Regions from separate parts of the Gudongella oleilytica genome, predicted to be linked through region 2. Evidence: a T-box and tRNA genes for the amino acid it is inferred to sense, from the RefSeq annotation. Region 2 holds a T-box; the other holds one or more tRNA genes.
What was found. The T-box of region 2 lies ahead of EC328_RS07125 (valine--tRNA ligase). A T-box ahead of a tRNA ligase gene usually reads a tRNA of that ligase, here a tRNA-Val.
Positions count from the first base shown of each region.

Region 1: it has a tRNA-Val gene. The T-box ahead of EC328_RS07125 (valine--tRNA ligase) is inferred to sense a tRNA for this amino acid. The anticodon was not compared.

Region 1 is NZ_CP035130.1:273,629-281,241, forward strand. Features, by position in the region: partial or broken gene EC328_RS01325 (V-type ATP synthase subunit A) at 1-827, shown strand, start outside; gene EC328_RS01330 (V-type ATP synthase subunit B) at 820-2,208, shown strand; gene EC328_RS01335 (V-type ATP synthase subunit D) at 2,209-2,844, shown strand; tRNA gene EC328_RS01340 (tRNA-Val) at 3,082-3,157, opposite strand; gene EC328_RS01345 (hypothetical protein) at 3,301-3,978, shown strand; gene EC328_RS01350 (YibE/F family protein) at 4,019-5,194, shown strand; gene EC328_RS01355 (50S ribosomal protein L25) at 5,890-6,522, shown strand; gene amrA (AmmeMemoRadiSam system protein A) at 6,580-7,613, shown strand, end outside.
Region 2 is NZ_CP035130.1:1,483,099-1,490,711, forward strand. Features, by position in the region: gene hpt (hypoxanthine phosphoribosyltransferase) at 1-99, opposite strand, end outside; gene EC328_RS07115 (DUF4364 family protein) at 371-889, shown strand; gene EC328_RS07120 (bifunctional folylpolyglutamate synthase/dihydrofolate synthase) at 897-2,195, opposite strand; gene EC328_RS07125 (valine--tRNA ligase) at 2,208-4,853, opposite strand; T-box leader at 4,892-5,098, opposite strand; gene EC328_RS07130 (CDP-alcohol phosphatidyltransferase family protein) at 5,130-5,675, opposite strand; gene EC328_RS07135 (sigma 54-interacting transcriptional regulator) at 5,752-7,613, opposite strand, start outside.

The DNA.
Region 1 (7,613 bases), 1.1 Mb from region 2:
CAGAGACATGGGCTATTCAGTCGCAATAATGGCTGACTCAACATCCAGATGGGCAGAAGCCCTGAGAGAGATGAGCGGACGTCTGGAGGAGATGCCTGGTGACGAGGGGTACCCCGCTTACCTTGCATCCAGAGCAGCTGCATTCTATGAGAGAGCCGGGAAGGTAATATGCAACGGAAGCGACGACAGAGAGGGAGCGATCACCGTTAATCGGGGCCGTATCACCTCCGGGTGGAGACATATCAGAGCCGGTATCACAGGCAACCCTTAGAATAGTAAAGGTATTCTGGGGACTGGACCACGCTTTGTCATACAAGAGACATTTCCCGGCCATCAATTGGCTGAACTCATATACTCTGTACCAGACTAAAATGGACCACTGGATGGCAGAAAATATCGACCCGGAGTTTGCAAAGAACAGAGCGAAGGCAATGACGCTGCTCCAGGAGGAAGCACAGCTTCAGGAGATCGTAAGACTTGTAGGTAGAGACTCGCTGTCCTATGAGGACCAGCTGAAGCTTGAGGCTACAAAATCAATAAGAGAAGATTATCTTCAGCAAAATGCATTCCACGAGATAGATACCTTCTGTTCACTACAAAAGCAGAACAAAATGCTAAAGCTGATACTGAAATTCTACGACCTTGGCGTGAAGGCCATTGAAAAGGGAGTGTACCTTAAGAGTATTGAAAAAATGCCAGTAAGGGAAAAGATCGCGAGGTCAAAATATATCGAAGAGGCACACCTCGAGCAGATAGACGAGATTGCTCAGCAGCTTGAGGCTGATATGAATAAGCTTATAGAGGAAGGAGGTATTCTCGATGCGTAAGGAGTACAACACAGTTAGAGAGGTCGTCGGACCACTTATGATAGTTGACGGGGTAGAGGGCGTCAAGTATGAAGAGCTTGTAGACATAGAATTAGGTACAGGAGAAAAGAGAAGAGGAAGAGTGTTAGAGGTCAACGGCGACAGAGCTATGGTACAGCTGTTTGAAAGCTCGACCGGGATCAACCTCAATTCCACCAGAGTCAAGTTCCTTGGCAAGCCCCTTGAGCTTGGAGTTTCCGAGGATATGATAGGAAGGATATTCGACGGACTTGGTAGACCAAAGGACAACGGTCCGAAGATCATTCCTGAGAAAAAAGTAGATATAAATGGTGTTCCAATAAATCCGGTATCCAGGGACTACCCGGAGGAGTTCATTCAAACCGGGATATCCTGTATAGACGGTCTTAACACACTGGTTAGGGGACAAAAACTTCCCATATTTTCGGGATCAGGCCTCCCGCACGGCGAGGTTGCCGCTCAGATAGCAAGACAGGCAAGGGTACTTGGATCTGGAGAGAAGTTCGCGGTAGTTTTCGCAGCAATGGGCATCACCTTTGAGGAAGCTCAATTCTTCATTGAGGACTTTACGAAGACAGGTGCGATCGACAGGGCGGTGCTTTTCATAAATCTTGCGAACGATCCTGCAATTGAAAGAATTGCAACGCCGCGTATGGCACTTACCTGTGCGGAGTATCTGGCATATGAGAAGGACATGCACGTTCTTGTAATCCTTACCGACATGACAAACTATGCCGAGGCTCTTCGTGAGACCTCTGCAGCCAGAAAAGAGGTTCCCGGAAGAAGAGGTTACCCTGGATATCTTTACACTGACCTTTCCACGATTTACGAGAGAGCAGGAAGGATAAGGGGGAGAAAGGGCTCCATTACCCAGATCCCGATTCTCACGATGCCTGAGGATGACATAACTCACCCTATCCCGGACCTGACAGGCTACATTACTGAGGGGCAGATAATTCTTTCCCGTCAGTTATACAAGAGGGGTATTGAACCTCCAATAAACATAGTGCCATCCCTTTCCCGTCTTAAAGACAAGGGTATAGGAAAAGGCAAGACAAGAGAAGACCATGCTGACACCATGAACCAGATATATGCAGCCTACACGTCAGGTATCGAGGCGAGAGAGCTTGCAACGATCCTTGGAGAATCTGCACTTTCCGATTCCGACAAGGCCTTCGCAAAATTTGCTGAAGCCTTTGACGAAAGGTATGTAAACCAGGGTTATGAGAACAACAGGACCATCGAGGATACCCTTGATCTGGGATGGGATCTGATGAAGATCATTCCAAGAGGAGAACTGAAGAGAATACGTACAGAGTACCTGGATAAGTACCTGCCTCTGGAAGAAAAAGGGGATGAGTAGATGGCGGTTTTAAACGTAAATCCTACTCGTATGGAGCTTACAAGGCTTAAAGCAAGGCTGAAGACCGCCACCAGAGGCCACAAGCTCCTTAAAGACAAGCAGGACGAGCTGATGAGACGCTTCATTGAGCTTATCAAGCAGAATAAAAAGCTGAGGACCCAGGTCGAGAAGGAGCTTAAGGAAGCCTTCCACGAATTTCTCCTGGCAAGTGCAGTAATGAGCCCTGAGCTTCTGGAGGAGGCAGTTGCCTTCCCCAAGGAGAACATCTCGGTGGACATAAAGAAGAAAAACGTAATGAGCGTCCATGTCCCTGTAATGAGCTTTATAAGAAAGCTTGAGGGAGATGAGGGAAGTATCTATCCGTACGGCTTCGCAACGACATCCTCGGAGCTGGACGACGCCATTAGGAAGCTTTACACGATAATGCCCAAGCTTTTGGAGCTTGCTGAGGTCGAAAAGGCCTGCCAGCTTATGGCTGATGAGATAGAAAAGACCAGGAGAAGGGTAAATGCTCTCGAGTACAGGACGATACCTGAGCTTCAGGAAACAATAAGATTCATCAGGATGAAGCTTGATGAAAACGAACGAAGCACGATCACAAGACTGATGAAGGTAAAAGAATTGATCAATAAGTAAAGGCAATTGACAATGGACAATTGACGATTGGCAATTGGCAATTGAAAAGAGAAGAGGCGGACGACTTGTCTGTATTTCTGTCATCCTAACAACTGCCTTTTTTAGCTTTTGGCTCTTGACTTTTAGCTCTTAGTTCTTAGCTTTTAGCTTTTAGTTCTTAGTTCTTCACTATTCAATGTTCAATAATAAAAAAATCAAAAAAATCCCCAGACCGATGTCTGAGGATTTTTTTAGTTATGGTGAGCGATATTGGACTCGAACCAACGACCTCCACGATGTCAACGTGGCGTTCTACCGGCTGAACTAACCGCTCATGTATTCCTATATTAGCACAAAAGTCCTTCTTTTTCAACAGTAATTTAGATGCCCAAAAACGTGAAATATCTGTGAAAGTGTTTACATCGTCCCTCATTAATATTAAACTTAAGGTAAGATAAATAAAGGGAGGCGGAGTGGATGCTAAAGCTCTTGGAAGCTGTTGTTTTTTTCTTGTATCTGATCCTGTTGTTGTATATGGGCGCATACATATCAAGAAACAAGCTGGGGAACAAATCCCATACCGTATTCGGGTATTTAGCATTTATTCTTGCCATGGCTGACTCTGTGTACTTCATCCCCAGACTTTACGGCCTCCTTACTGATGGTCTTGAGGAGAACCTCAGGATACTTGGATGGGGAAGGATAGGTCAGATGCTCATTATGACTCTTTTTTTCCTGGTGCTGTCCGACCTGATAAAGACCAGGTTTTCAACAAAAAGAAAGCTGCCAATGGATAAGCTTCTATATGGACTCATGATATTCAGGGCTGTGATCGGATTATTTCCACAGAACCAGTGGTTTCTCCTGGAGCCTGACGGAACCTTCGCATTCCTTAGGTTCATACCTCTTGTAATTTATGTGCTGCTTCTTTCAATTACCTTGATGGCACACAGCATGAAAAAGGGAGACAGCAATATAATATTATTTACCATTCTGATGATCATCCAGCTCCTTTTGGTCGAGTATCCCATATGGGGAGCTGAGAAGCTTTGGATCACATACATGATGGCTGCGGGTAGAGGGCTGATCTTTTTGTCAATGATATTTATTGGTTACTTGGAAGTCAGGAAGGAAAATGAATTAAGCAGGTATTAGGATCATAAACTATTACTAAAAGTAGGAAGGATTTGGTTTGATGAAGAAAACCCCGATCATGTTCGTGATCATTTTGGTAGCAGTACTGCTTTCTCAGGCAGTCCTTGCAATGGAACCTGAGTACGAGGAAGAGATGGAATTCGTGAACCTTACTGAAAGGGGGACGGTCCTTGAGGCTGGAGAGGTCGAGTCCGGTGAAGGTCAATTCTTCAGAGTCCAGAATGTGACCGTAAGGATAGATTCCGGGAACAGAAAGGGCGAGGTAGTCGAGGTTGAGAATTCACTTTCAGACCACCAATATTATGATATCATAGTGGAAAAAGGACAAAAAGTCGTCCTTATGCTGGAGGAGTACGAGGATGGAAGCTTCAAGACATATATCTCTGATTATTACAGAGCTAATTACCTGGGGTATCTTCTTGTATTGTTTGCACTCTTAGTTATTGCGATAGGCAGGATAAAGGGGGTCAAAGCGCTTGTTTCCCTTGCAATAACTGTAGCTGCAGTACTTTTTGTAATGCTTCCGCTGATGCTTAAGGGTTGGAATCCGATCCTGGTAAGCGTAATCACAGCAGTCGTAGTTACTATCGTTACCATGGTCCTTGTAGCAGGTTTTAACCACAAGACAATGTCAGCAATTTTAGGTACCTCTTTTGGAGTAATAATTGCAGGGGTAATAGCCTTCTACGTAGGAAATAAGGCAAGTCTGTCAGGTCTTTCAGCCGAGGAAGCAACAATGCTCATGTATATACCTCAGGGAATAGAGTTCAACTTCAGGCAGCTGCTTTTTGCAGGGATAATAATGGGTTCCCTGGGTGCAGCTATGGACATAGGAATATCGATCTCATCCAGCATTGAGGAGATCCACAAGGCTAATCCAAGGCTCTCAAGGCGAAGGCTTTTCAGATCGGGCATGAATGTTGGAAAGGACGTTATGGGCACAATGGTAAACACACTTATTTTAGCCTATACAGGAACCTCCATCCCCATGCTTCTATTGTTCATGGCATATGAGACAGAGCTTAGCAAGGTATTTAATCTTGATGTGATAGCAACTGAGGTTGTAAGATCCCTTTCGGGAAGTATAGGCCTTATCCTGACCATACCTATAACGGCTCTTTTCGCAAGCCACTACTCCAAGGAACAGGGCATAAAGCGAATGCGGGCTGCAAAAGCAGAGATAGATACCATGATAGAAAATGAGGTGACCGAATGATCACTATAACCATAACAAATGACGCAAAGGAACACATCCTGGAAAGATGCAATGATAAACCAGGCGTAATGATTGGCATCATACAGCAGAGATCCGGGTGATGCCCTTACAATGAACTGTCAGTTCAGACAGGCGAGCCTAAGGAAAAAAGTGCATTTGACATCTATGAAATAGGAGGGATCACTGTTTATCTCCAAAAGGAAATGGAAATACCCAAAGATAGCGTCGAAATATATATTAAAAACCTTGTGTTCAAGAAGCAGATTTTTGCCAAGGGAATTAAATACAGGGGTCTGTAACTAATATCGAAATCTGAGAGGTGTTATTATATGAAGGTAACGGTTTCAAGTGAAGCAGCTGAACACATAAAGAAAAAATCAAACGGAGAACCAGCTGTAAGAATAGCAGTGATCCAGGTCAAGGGCGGGTGATGCTCCTCAAGCCAACTATCCGTTGAGATAGGACACCCGGGAGATACAAAGCGTTTCTACGAATACGAGGATAATGGAGTGAAGGTATTCATACAGAAAGGGCTCAGTACACCAAACGATCAGGTGGATGTAAACCTGAGCAAGGTGCTGTTTGCCAAGTCCCTTTCAGTCAGAGGGATAAGGTATTGACCAAATAATCGTTTATCGGATGCCTTAAAGGGTAGTAATGTATTGTACAAAATAAGAATTAGGAGGTATCCGAGAATGATTGACAAGAGCCTAAAGGCAATATTAAGAGGAGACATCGGATCAAACAAGGTCAAGAAATTGAGAAATGAAGCCCTGATACCAGGGGTAGTCTACAGAAAAGGAGAACCGTCAAAGAGCTTTGCAGTTGATGAGCTTGAGTTCACGAAGCTTTTCAGGCAGGTGGGGTCATCCGCGCTGTTTGAGCTTGACATGGAGGGCGAAAAGATCCCAACGATTGTAAAGTCCGTGCAAAGGGATCCTGTCAAAGGCAAAGTGATCCATATAGATCTTCAGAAGCTCGATATGGAACAGAGGATAAAGCTCCACGTTCCAATTACACTTTTGAACAGAGACAATATTGCGCTGCAGCCATCTGTTCTTATGCAAATGATGGATGCTGTAGAGATAGAGTGCCTTCCGGGAGATATTCCCGAATCGGTAGGGATAGACGTCTCAGGGATGGACTTTAATACCCCGATATTGGTTAAGGATCTTGACATAATGAAGGATGACAGACTCATAGTCTTGACTGATCCAGAGCAGCTTATCTGTTCACTGAATCCACCGTCAGTATCTGCTGGAGCTGAGACTGAAGGGGAGTCGCCATCTCCGGAAGCGGCTCCGGGAAAAGATGAAGATACAGAATAATAGATACACAGGACAGGCTGGAGAGTCTGTCCCTTTTTTTAGTAAAGGAGGATAGTTATGGGAAAAATTCTCTCAGCATACCTTACACCTCACCCGCCGATAATAATAGCTCAGATAGGTCAGGGGGAGGAGCAAAAGGCCATAAAAACCATAGAGGGCATGGAGGAGATAGGAAGAGATATCGCCATGAGAAAGCCTCAGACGATACTGATCATAACTCCCCATGGGCCTGTATTCTCAGACGCCAATGCAATATCAATGGAGAAAACACTTAAGGGGGATTTCAGCTCCTTTGGCCACAACGAGCTTTCATACTCCTATGACACAGATCAGGAGCTGACCTGCCAGATAGTCAAGAATTGCCTGAAAAACAATATTTCCGTTGCACAGATGACAAAGGACATGTATAAAAGATATAAGCTGGACGGCAAGCTCGACCACGGAGCCCTTGTGCCTCTTCATTTTGTGGACAAGTATTACTCAGACTTTCAGATCGTCCACATAACCTATGGCGTTTTATCCCCAAAGGAGCTGTACCTTTTCGGAAGGCAAATTGAAGCTTCGATCCTTCAACAAAAAAACAATGTGGTCATCATAGCCAGCGGGGATCTGTCACACAAGCTAAAGGACAGCGGACCATACAGCTATAGTCCTGAGGGACCTGAATTTGACAGACTTATAATAGAAATAATTGAAAAGGCAGATATTGGAGCCATATCATCCTTCGACATGGAGCTTGCCCATAAGGCCGGTGAATGCGGACTAAGGTCCCTGATGATACTTGCAGGGATCCTAAGCCCCTATGAGCTTGACACCAAGGTTCTGTCCTATGAGGGGCCTTATGGGGTAGGCTACGGAACAGCAAAGTTAATACCTGGAAAAAGGACAAACAGGGATTTGATGGATACCATCGAAAAATCACAGAAAACAAAGCAGACAGCAATAAGGCAGTCGGAAAGTCCACATGCTGCCCTTGCCAGGAAGAGTCTGGAGCATTACGTTCTGACCGGGGAATATTTAGAAGTCCCGGAGGATCTGCCGGAGGAGCTATTGGTAGCTGCGCGGCCGGTATTCGTTTCAATTAAGAAGCA
Region 2 (7,613 bases):
GATCTCCTTGCCCATTTCCCTGACTCTGTTGCTTATTTCATCCCTGGAAATTAAAACCTTCTCTTTTTTGTCCTCAAACAAGTCAGTCTCTCCCTTCAACTTATTTTCTCCCCAATATCTGTTTTATTTCCCTTAACTCCCTTAAAATAAGATTCAAGGTGAATTGAATGCTGATTATAATTATAAATATTATAGCACCTACTATCAGGTTTGTATTCATAAAATACCATCCTTTATTCTAAAAATCAAGCTTCTGATTTTCATTATACCCAAAGGGTAGAACAACACCACATTAGGCTTAAACAAATCACATAGATTATCTGCTAAAATCTGTGGTATAATCCTATCAAATATTATGAGGTGATACAATATGTTCCAGGGAATGTCAGAGGACACAGCTCTACAAAGACTGATACTCTTGAAGATAACCAGTTCTTCAATGTCAAATATTACTAATACTAAAATATCAGAAGCCGCAATTGAAAACTTCGATATGAATTTCTTTCAGGTTCAACAGCATCTCTCTGAGTTAACCGAGAGTGGATTCCTGGCAAGTTCAAAATTCGGAGGAGAAGTCACCTATTCCATAACAGATGCTGGTGATTCTATACTGGAGCTTTTTAAGGATAAGCTGTCGGATCAGATCAGTAGTCTTGTAGAATCATTATTCATAACCTCAGGGCAGCTGCAAGGAGCTGACGCCTCATATTTCCTGTCAGAAACAGGAGAATTTTCCGTAGATCTTGTTTTAACTGAAAGAGGCTTAACCATATTCAGGCTTACCCTTAGTATACCGGATGAGATACAGGCGAAAAAAATCTGTTCTAATTGGAAGCTTGAGCCTTCAAACATATTTGGTAAAATCATGAAAATAATTGATCCAGTCTAAAACCCTGCTATATTAGCAGGGTTTTAGCAATTGTTCTAACCTCTCCAATCAAATAAAGTGAACCTCCAAAGAGCACCATATCTTCAGGACCAGCCAGCTCGATAGCCTTCCTCACAGCTTTATCTATTGATGGCTCAACGTACACTTTATCAGTATACTTCCTTATTTCCTCAGCCAGCAGATCAGCCTTCAGCTTCCTGGGCATACTAACTTCAGTTACAACAACCTCGCTGGCCAATGGAATCAGCTTTTCTATCATATGGGTATAATCCTTATCCTTAAGGACTCCTACACCCAAAATAAGCCTTTTAAATTTAAATAAACTTACGGCCTTTGCCAGATTTTCAATACCTTGAAGGTTATGAGCCCCGTCAATCAGGAAGATCGGTTCACGACTTAGAACCTCAAGCCTCCCCTTCCATTTTGTTCCCATCAAGCCTTCATATAGCTGTTCATCAGTAAATTTGACCAAACCTCTTTCCCTTAATTCAAGAAGGCAAACTGCTGCTGTTGAGGCGTTATAAATCTGGTAATCACCGAGCATAGATATTCTGATCCCCTTATGGGAATGACCTTTATAATGCAAATCAAATACGCTGCCTTTATCATTTTCAGTTTTCACTTCAATGTCATCTGGATCGACCTCTACATAGTCTGATCCTATCTCCTCAGATACCCGTTTTATAACCTGCCTGGATTCATCTCTTTGTGGATATGCTACGACCAGTCCGTCTTTTTTAATTATCCCTGCCTTCTGATAAGCAATTTCTGCCAGTGTGGTCCCCAGAACATCCATATGATCATAATCTATGGTTGCTATAACTGAAGCTAAAGACTTTTCAATAATATTTGTCGAGTCAAATCTACCGCCCAGACCAACTTCAAGTACGATGTAATCAACTCCAGCTTCCTTGAAATATAGGAAGCCCAAAGCAGTTACTATCTCAAAGGTGGTAGGGTGCTCAATTCCTTCTGAAACCATTCTATCAGCAGCAGATTTAACCTCTTCAGTAAGTCTTCCAAGTGTCTCCTCTGGAATATCTACACCATTTATCTGGATCCTCTCGGTAAATCTCTCCAGGTACGGAGATGTATACAACCCTGTCCTATAACCGGCTGTCTCAAGGCATTTTGCAATATAAGCTGATATTGAGCCTTTACCATTTGTACCGCCAATATGGATATACTTCATATCCTTATGAGGTTCTCCAAGGTGGTATAACAACCTTCCAACTGAATCCAAACCGAGCCTGGAGCCATATTTGTCCTTATCATTGATATAAGCTAACGCTTCCTGGTAGTTCATTTTATCCTCCCACTATTTCTTTAAGGAATTAATCCTTTCCAAGACATTTTCAAGCATCTGCTTGTACTTAATCTGTTTTTCCTTTTCCTCGTCAACAACCTTAGCTGGTGCTTTGGCGACAAATCCCTGATTAGAAAGCTTAGCATCAACCCGCTTGATTTCATCCTCCAGCTTGGCCTTCTCTTTTTCAAGTCTCTCCAGTTCCTTGTCAAAGTCAATCAAATCTGCAAGAGGAAGGAAAACCTCACATCCATCCAATACAACTGACACGAAGCCCTCCCCAAATCCGCTTTTATCTGAGGTAAATGTAATGGAATCAGCCGATGCCAAGGTTCTGAACTTCTTCTCACTTTGAGAAATTATTTCCTTTAAAGATTCATCCTCAGTAACAAATATCAACCCTGCCTTCCTGGAGGGGACAATATTCATCTCAGCTCTTGCATTTCTGATACCCTTAATGGCTGACTTGATAAATTCAATATTCTTCTCAGATTCCTCAAACAAAGACGCGCTATCAGGCTTTGGCCAGGCTTCCATTATTAGGGCATCCGACTTGCCGGGCAAATGCTGCCAGATTTCCTCTGTTATGAATGGCATAAAAGGATGCAGAAGCTTCAAAGTATCTCTCAGTACCGACACAAGAACCTGCTGAGCTGTTGCCCTTGAGGTTTTATCCTCGCCATATAATCTGGTCTTTGTCATTTCGATATACCAGTCGCAGTAATCCTCCCAAATGAAGTCGTATACCCTTTGGGCAGCCAGTCCAAGTTCATATTTATCCAGGTTAGACTTAACGTCCCCTATAACCTTATTCAGTCTTGTAATGATCCATTTGTCTTCTGGCTCCAGCTCCTTGGTGTCGATGGTATAATCCTCAGTCTCATCGTCAAGATTCATCATTACAAATCTTGTGGCATTCCAGAGCTTGTTGGCAAAGTTTCTGCTTGCCTCAACTCTTTCAGTGTAAAATCTCATGTCATTGCCAGGTGTATTACCCGTAACCAAAGTGAATCTTAGAGCATCAGCTCCGTATTCTTCAATAAGCTCAAGAGGATCTATTCCGTTCCCCAGAGATTTGCTCATTTTCCTTCCCAGTGAGTCTCTGACAAGACCTGTAAGGAAAACATCCTTGAATGGAAGCTCTCCAGTCTGCTCAAGGCTTGAGAATACCATTCTGATGACCCAGAAAAATATAATATCATAGCCTGTTACAAGAACATCCGTTGGGAAGAAATAATCCATATCCTCAGTATCTTCAGGCCATCCCAGTGTAGAAAAAGGCCAAAGGGCCGATGAAAACCAGGTGTCAAGAGTGTCCGTCTCCTGACGGATATTCGTGCTTTCACATTTGCTGCATTTTGTAATTTTTTCTCTTGATACGATTATCTCTCCACAATCGTCACAATAGTATACAGGCAGTCTGTGTCCCCACCACAACTGTCTTGAGATACACCAATCCTTGATATTCTCGAGCCAATGTGTGTATACCTTCCCGAATCTTTCTGGTATAAATCTTAATTCACCATTATAATAGGCCTCCAATGACGGCTTAGCGAGTGGCTCCATTCTTACAAACCATTGCTTTGATATCAGCGGTTCAATAATTGTTTTGCATCTTTCACAATGGCCTACAGCATTGTCATGATCCTTAACTGTCTCCAGATAACCCCTTTCCTCCAGTGCTTTGGCCACAGTCTTTCTGGCTTCGAACCTCTCCAGGCCTTCGAATTCAGCTGCGTTGGAATTCATAAACCCGTCCTCGTTTATAACCACGCATTGGCCAAGTCCGTGCCTTTCTCCCACTTCAAAATCATTTGGATCATGGGATGGTGTTATTTTTAGAGCGCCCGTCCCAAATTCCATCTCAACATATGGATCAGCTATAACAGGTATCTCTCTGTTGATGATTGGAACCAAAGCGGTCTTTCCAACCAAGTGTGAATATCGATCATCGTCTGGATGAACTGCAACGGCAAGATCTCCCAGGATTGTCTCTGGTCTTGTTGTGGCAATGGTAATAAACTGATCACTGTTCTTTATTGGATATTTAACATGCCACAGGTAACCATGAGCATCCTCGTGGTCCACTTCGGCATCTGATATTGCAGTATGACAGCTGGGACACCAGTTGATGATCCTATCTCCTCTGTAAATCAGTCCTTTATCATAAAGCCTTACGAAGACCTCTTCAACGGCGTTGCTAAGCATCTCATCCAGTGTAAATCTATCTCTGGACCAGTCACATGAAACTCCAAGCTTTTTCAATTGGTTTTTTATAGTCCCGCCATATATGTCGGTCCATGCCCAGGCTTCCTTAAGGAAACCTTCTCTGCCCAGCTCCTCCTTGCTTTTCCCTTCAGATTTTATCTTCTCTACTACCTTTGCCTCAGTAGATATGCTGGCATGATCCGTTCCTGGCAGCCAGAGAGCGGAATATCCCTCCATCCTCTTCCACCTGATAAGCACATCCTGAATAGTATTGTTCAGGGCATGTCCCATATGCAAGCTTCCCGTTACATTTGGCGGAGGCATCATTATTGTGTATGGTTTCTTATTTTTGTCAATTTCAGGTGTGAAATACCCATTGTCGTTCCAGAACTTATAAAGTCTGTCTTCAAACTCCTTTGGATCATAATTCTTTGGTAAATTCTCTAACATAGATTCCCCTCCTCGTAAAAATAAAAAACCCTCATCCGTGTAAGGACGAAGGGTTCGCGGTACCACCTTAATTCCACAGCTAAAGCTGAGGCACTTATATGAAATAACGGTTCCCCGTGCAGACTTAGATTAATCAGTCTGCCAGCTCAAAAGCGACCTTCATCATATTCCTACTGCGGCTCTTCCACCAGCAAGCCTGCTCTCTATTAGGGAATCTGATTACTCCTCTTTTTCAAAGCCATTGATATAATTGTCCTAATTATAAAATACAGGAGACTATTTGTCAATCTCGCCTTTTTTATCATCCACAAGTCTTCTAAAAATCTTCATGTAATTAATGAAAGCCAGGATATTAAGAGCCAAGGTCAATGTAAGAAGTAATAAGGAAACATTAAAGGATACCTTGGTTATTATCGATAATATTGAAGCATATAATGAAAACGTTGCTACCTTTCCAAATTTATTGGAAGGGATCACAGATCCTTTATGCTTCAAGTATAAAAGTCCTCCTCCAAGGATCATCACAATTTCCTTTATGAGCATCGGTATCAGAACCCATACCGGAATCAATCCTACAGAGGTGAAAGTGAAAAGTACAGCAAAGCTCATCAGCTTGTCAGCAAAGGGATCCATCAATGCTCCGAGCTTACTCTCAAGATTATAACGTCGTGCAATGAACCCATCTGCAACATCCGATATCCCTGCTAGTATAAATACAAGTCCTGAAAATAGTATCCTATTCTCCGTTCCAGAGTAAAATATGAGCAGGTATATCGGGATTAGCAGTATTCTAAATAAGGTGATCACATTAGGCAGTGTCATATTGGCTCCTTCTGGGATTGTTAATAATTTTACATAGTACGATATTATCCAATGATAAATATTTTGTCAAATAAAATCACTTCTTTTTAAGATTTGCCTCCTCTATTGACTTGAGCTTCCGCCACAATGTCGTTACGCTGATCCCAAGTCTTTCTGCAGCAAGTGACCTGTTTCCTCCAGTTTCCTCCAATACTTTTAGAATTGTATCATTCTCTATCTGATGAAGCACTCCCTTATCATTTGGCAAATTGCTTCCTTCAGGTTTCTCCGATCTTACTCTCCCAAACTCAAGCATCCCCTGGCTTGCCTCATCAGCAATGGAGGAGTCTATCATTTTTTTATCACCAGCCAATACAACGCATCTTTCAATAAAGTTCTCCAACTGTCTCACATTCCCAGGCCAATCGTAGACTATCAGCTTTGCCAAGGCTTCAACTGCAATACCTTCTACCCGCTGATTAAGATATCTGCTTTTCTCTCTGACGAAAAAGCTTGCAAGATCAGAGATGTCTTCCTTTCTTTCCTTCAATGGAGGTATCGACAATCTAAGGACACTTAGTCTGTAAAATAAGTCCTCTCTGAATCCCCCATCCTCGACGAGCTTAAATAAATCTCTGTTAGTTGCAGCAATTATCCTGACATCCACCGGGATGATCCTGTCATCTCCTATCCTGACGACTTCTTTTTCCTGGATCACTCTAAGAAATCTTGCCTGTAGGTTTGGTGACATCTCACTTATCTCGTCAAGGAATATGGTTCCTCCATGGGCGAGCTCAAACAAGCCCGTTTTTCCGCCTTTTCTCGCACCTGTAAATGCTCCCTCAACATAACCAAAAAGCTCACTTTCAAGAAGACTCTCAGGAAGAGCCGCACAATTTACTGCTACAAAGGGCTTATCGATCCTCAGACTTGCATTATGTATGCTTTGAGCAAATAATTCCTTACCGGTTCCTGTTTCTCCCTGTATAAGGACAGTGCTGTCAACCTTTGCATATAACCTGGCCTTCTCCTTAACATGAGCTATTGCATCACTTTTACCAATTATATTCTGGAATTTTGTCTTTGCTACATGCCCCTTTGCATGAAGCTTGGCTCTTATCTGAGTCTCCATCTTCTGGATCTTTTCAATTTCCTGGAAAGTTGCTACCACACCTACTATCTTATCATCTACTATAATTGGGACCCTGTTGGTCAATATGGAGATATCACCAATTTTTTGAATTTCTCCAAGCTCTGCTTCTCCAGTTCGCAATACTTCAAGCATCCTCGTGTTTTCCACTACTTCCTCGACATTCTTCGAAATCGCGTTCTCATATCTGATCCCTGTTATCTTCTGAACAACTGGATTAAATACAGTTATCATACCATCTTTGTCGATTCCTAATATACCATCATAGGCAAAGTCGATTATAGACTTCAGAATAGCTGCCTTCTCCTTTTCTATCTGTTGGACCTCCAGCAGCCTCTTTGCATGTCGTATGGTTTCTGCTATTGCTTCCTTGCCAGTCTCAATTAGAACGCCATTCATACGGCGGCTATAAATAGCCTCCATTACTGTGTGACCTCCGATAAATACCCTTGAGCCGTTATGATACAGCTCAGTTATGGCTTTATCTATCTCCCTCACAGATTTAATTGTTATGATATCAATTTTCGCTGAGAAGGTTTTCTCCAAAATCTCGCTGACTCTTATATATGCCTTGGATAGATCCTCAAAGCCTACAATGCCTATTCTGTTTGAATGTTGAACTGCCTTGCCTATGGACTCAATAACATCGTAGCTGCTAAAATCTATATTCACGACAGGAATATCGATGTTCTTTTTTATGAGGTTGCCTGTACCGCCTCTGCTTATTATTACGCTGGCTCCACCTTCGACAGCCTTTCTTGCCTTGCCGAGTCCTTCACTGTAGGAGCCTTCAAAAACCTCAATGTCTT